Regions from separate parts of the Pseudoalteromonas sp. 2CM32C genome, predicted to be linked through region 1. Evidence: predicted binding sites of a transcription regulator. Region 1 holds the regulator's gene; the other holds the start of a gene.
What was found. Region 1 encodes LexA, which represses DNA repair genes until DNA is damaged. Its sites were predicted from a motif close to TACTGTATNNNNATACAGTA; they were not measured.
Positions count from the first base shown of each region.

Region 2: MTF67_RS17125 (DNA topoisomerase III) is a predicted target of LexA. The motif match lies at 874-893, and genes of this name have one in related genera.

Region 1 covers NZ_JALNTI010000011.1:88,650-91,132, forward strand. Annotated here, with positions in the region: gene coxB (cytochrome c oxidase subunit II) at 1-433, opposite strand, end outside; gene lexA (transcriptional repressor LexA) at 849-1,466, opposite strand; gene MTF67_RS16460 (hotdog fold thioesterase) at 1,643-2,086, shown strand; gene MTF67_RS16465 (hypothetical protein) at 2,088-2,468, opposite strand.
Region 2 covers NZ_JALNTI010000012.1:101,624-104,106, reverse strand. Annotated here, with positions in the region: gene MTF67_RS17125 (DNA topoisomerase III) at 1-861, opposite strand, end outside; gene MTF67_RS17120 (flagellar motor protein MotB) at 1,021-1,941, opposite strand; gene pomA (flagellar motor protein PomA) at 1,944-2,483, opposite strand, start outside.

The DNA of each region.
Region 1 (2,483 bases):
CAAGCATTGAGTAAAACTCTACATCTTCTCCCATATATTCATAATGCCATTTCCACTGTGAACCTGTAACTTTAATTGTTAAGTCGGCTTTACTGGCATCTTCCATAGCGATTAAGGTTTTTGTAGCTGGCACTGCCATTGCAATTAAAATAACAAATGGAATGGCGGTCCAAAGAATTTCTACTTTGGTGCTTTCGTGGAATTGAGCGGGAACCGCTCCTTTAGATTTGCGATGATGAATGAGTGCCCAAAGCATAATGGCAAACACTATTATCCCAATCACACAACATATAAAAAATATGGTCATGTGTAATTCGTAAACATTTTCACTTATATCTGTAACGCCCTTACGCATATTAAATTGGCTATTTGCCAAGGCTAACTGCGGAAAAACACACAATATAAGCCACAAGGTACAACTAAGTTTACCCATGTGACGACTCCTTTGATGCTGTTGCTAGTGCAAAGCGAAGAGGCATACGGCTTAAACGCCAATTCGTTATTTTTATTTTTTTATTAATGCCGTTTTATTTATAAAAATTGGCATTCACTGCGCTAGCAAAAGTTTATTGTGTGTGCTCAAAACTTAAAAGCGATGAGTATTGCCAGCGTCAGCTTATTAACAATTAGTTAATATTTAACCACCATGCAAGTTTTTTGTATTAAAAACAAACAATAAATATATAAAAAGTAGAGAGTTGATTTAGTTGAACGTAGAGAGAAATAGCTCAAGTCGAGAGGTGGTAAGGGCTAAGGATGAAATGAAAGAGTGTGAATAAAAAACAAACAAAATTTTAAAAATTAAAAAAGCGCACCAAAAAAGTGCGCTTTTTATAAAATAAGAAAAACTACATCCAGTCCGCGTTACGAATTACACCCACTGCCAAGCCTTCAATGTTGAACGACTCAGTTTCAAGATCGACCTTAATTGGTGCAAACTCGTCATTTTCAGCATGAAGCAACACCTGGCGACCCGCCTTTTCAATGCGTTTTACGGTTACATCGTCATCAACACGGGCAACCACAACTTGACCATTTTCAGCCACTTGTGTTTTATGCACAGCAAGTAAATCGCCATCCATAATGCCTATATCTTTCATACTCATACCGTTTACGCGCAGTAAAAAGTCGGCAGCTGGTTTAAACATTAATGGGTCAATTTTACAGTGGCTTTCAACATGTTCTTGCGCCAAAATAGGGGAACCTGCCGCAACTCGGCCAATAAGCGGTAAACCTAATTGTTCTGGCTCCTCTTCTTCAACAAGTTGGATTCCACGGCTTGCGCCAGGTTTCATTTTAATCACCCCTTTTTTGGCAAGGGCTTTTAAATGTTCCTCAGCGGCATTTGCACTTTTAAACCCTAACGTTTGTGCTATTTCGGCACGTGTAGGCGGCATACCAGTGTCTTTAATAAACACTTTAATTAATTCGAGTATTTGAGCTTGGCGTTTAGTTAATGGGCGCATACAACTGGTTTTCCATACAGTACATTTAACTGTGAGTATATACAGTTAAATAAAAATCGCAAATTTAAATTATCCGTTCAAATAGCTAAATTACTTCCTTACGTGTACATTTTAGAGGCTTTCTAAAATAGCCTATAAAAATAGTAACTTGCTACAATAAATTTAAGGAAATCTATATGAGTATTTGGCATCAACCCATTACATTAGCATTGTGTAAACAATTGGACGAAGGCATTAATGGCCAAGGGACGCTAATGAAAACCATGGGGATAGAAATAACAGAGATAGGCGACGATTACTTAGTAGCAACTATGCCTGCAATCCCTGCACACCATAACCCTATTGGTATGGTTCATGGCGGCGCAAACGTTGTACTCGCCGAAACCGTAGCGAGCTATGCTGCTAATTTTGTGGTTGATTTCACAAAGTTTTACTGTGTTGGGCAAGAAATAAGTGCAAGCTATTTAAAGGCTTCTCGCAATGGTGCATTAACGGCAACAGCACGCGCATTTCATATTGGAAAACGAAGCTCTGTTTGGGAAATAAAAATCACAAACAGCCGCAACGAGCTGTGCTGCGTATCAAAAATGACCGCAGCCGTTGTTGAGCGAAAGGCGTAAGTTATTTTTCGAGAGGGTAAATTGTTATTTCCATACCCGCGCCAATAGCAGATATACGCAGTAGTGTATCTGCATGTAAAGCTTGATTAAAACACTTTGGCGACGTGCCTGACTCAAACCCTATATCAAACGTTCTACGTGAGCAGCTTAACCATTGCTTTAATGCATTGCGTGAACATGACTCAATAAGCTCACATATATGGTTTATTGCTTTGTCTGGTGATTTTACATCGCCAGCTACCTCAATACGTGCTAATTGACGGTATTCGTCTTTGTCATAATGTAAAATCGTTGCGACTTTTTTTAGGTCGGCCACCAGCACACTAATATCTTGTTTTGACTCAAGCTCTAGATCTACATTTAAAAATTGAATTTCCGACATTGTCTCGTATTTATC
Region 2 (2,483 bases), on a different contig from region 1:
ACTTTGCTTTTTTTGTTTTTGTTCAAGCGATGTCACCTCTCCTGTTTGATTAGTGATACGCGAAGCCACGTTTTCGGCCAATGCTTTATTTAGCACTCGCCCCTCTTCATCTTGATAAGGTTCGCAAGCTTTACTCGGTACCCACTTTGCTTTAAATACCTGCTTCTCAGGAGTAACTAAACTAGCTAGCACCTCATAAAATGGTTTTGATATAAAATTAGCTATTTCTGTGTCACGATTTACCACTAAGCCCAAAATTGGCGTTTGTACGCGCCCAACTGATAGTACATTACCAAACCCTGCTTTTTGTCCCGCTAAAGTATAAGCCCGAGTGAGGTTCATACCAAAAAGCCAATCAGCTCGTGAACGTGCAAGTGCTGATACACTTAGTGGAATAAATTCCCGATTAGAGTGCATACTACCAAGCGCTTTTTTAACTGCAGCTAAGTTTAAATCGCTTATAAGTAGACGCTGAATACCTTGCTTTTTAGCTTTGCTTATTTTGGCTTGTTCTATCACTTCATCTACAAGTAACTGCCCTTCACGGTCGGGATCGCCAGCATGAACTAACGTTGATGCCTGTTTGATTAGCTTTTTTAAAATAGTTAATTGCTTACGAGTTTTAGGTTTAGATTTTAACCGCCATTGCTCAGGTACTATAGGGAGATGTTCTAATTGCCATTTTTTATAGCGTTCATCGTAATCATCAGGTTCAGCTTGTTCTAACAAATGGCCAATACACCACGAAACACAATCACCATTTGCGACTTCAATGTAACCGTCGTGTTTTTTATGTGGTTTTGGGAGCGCATCTGCAATTGCACGTCCAAGTGATGGTTTTTCTGCGATGTAGAGTTTCATGCGCCGGCCTACAACTGGTTATATAAACAGTAGTTTAGCATAACTATTTTAAAGAGGGGGAGTTTTTGATTTATTGTCGGTTCAATAAATAGAGACTGGTAATAATTTGTAAAACTCAAAGCTGGGCTACTAATTAAGCCCAGCTTTATAATTTGAGCATTACCTCACATCAATAGGGTCAGACTCTTTTGCCTTACCTTGTAATATAGATATTTCAACTCGGCGATTCCGGCGCCGGTCTTCATTTGTCTCGTTAGGCACAAGCGGCCGAGTTTCTGCTCGCCCTACAACCATCATTCGTGTTTTATCAAACCCTTGAACTGTTTGCAATTCGCTAGCAACAGCCACTGCACGCTTAGACGACAAATCCCAGTTATTTACGTATAACTCGTTTGATACCTGAAAATCATCTGTATGCCCTGATACTGTAATTTCACCTGGTACGTCTTTTAAAAGTTCGCCAATGTCTTGAATAATCGGTTTAAACTTAGGTTGTAAAAAAGCACTGCCCGAAGGAAACGAGCCATTTTCTCTAATACGAATAATAATTTGCTGACCTAATGATTCAAGTTCTATTGCACCATCTATTATTTGCCTTTCTAACTGCTGTGCTATTTTTTTAACTAGCTCATTTGTTTGCTCTTGATCTGCAGCGGATATTGCTTGTTCTGATGATTGCTCTTGTGAGGTACTTCTAGATTCACCACCACGTTTATCGCCTCGCTGTTCTTGCCTGCCGCCCGCTGAACTTTCATCACCAGCCTGAAATTCTAGCATTTGTTGTGTCATTTCAACGGTTTGCTGTTGAATAGTTTCAATGGGTGTAGGCTCTGGTTTACCTGGGGTAAATTCCATAGCGATAACCGATGTCCCTTTTGGGATATCTTTAACTTCAATTTTATTTTGCACACCAAAAGCAAACTTCATAGAACCTGCAATTTGCTTGAATTTAAGTACATCCATTTCTGAGAATGCCAATAAGAGTACAAAAAAGCACATTAATAGCGACATTAAATCAGCAAATGTACCCATCCAAGCAGGCAAACCGGGGGGTGGGCATTTGCACTCTTCATCAGACATGGTTACTCCTCGGTATCAACTTTACGTTTAGACTCAGCCAAGTAGTTTTTCAAAATACCTTCAATAACTTTGGGGTTTTGACCATCTTGAATTCCTAAAATAGCATCAAGAATCAAACGCTGATTCATCGCTTCTTCGTCTTTACGCAGCTCAAGTTTTACCTGAATCGGAATTGCTACTACATTCGCCAAAAATGCACCATACAAAGTGGTCAATAGTGCCACAGCCATTGCAGGTCCAATAGCTTTGGGGTCGTCCATGTTTGATAACATGGCAACTAGGCCTATCAATGTACCAATCATTCCCATTGCTGGAGCTATGTCGGCAAGTGCTTTAAATAAGCCAGCGCCTAGTTCATGACGGGTGGTGGTTAGGGAAATATCTTTTTGAAGTGTAGCGCGCACAACATCTGCGTCATGACCGTCAACAAGCATGTCAACGCCTTTACGCATAAATGGGTTTGGGATTTCAGCTTCTTCGAGTGCTAAAAAGCCACCTTTACGAGCAGAATCCGCAAGCTCTACTGCTTTTTCTATTAACTC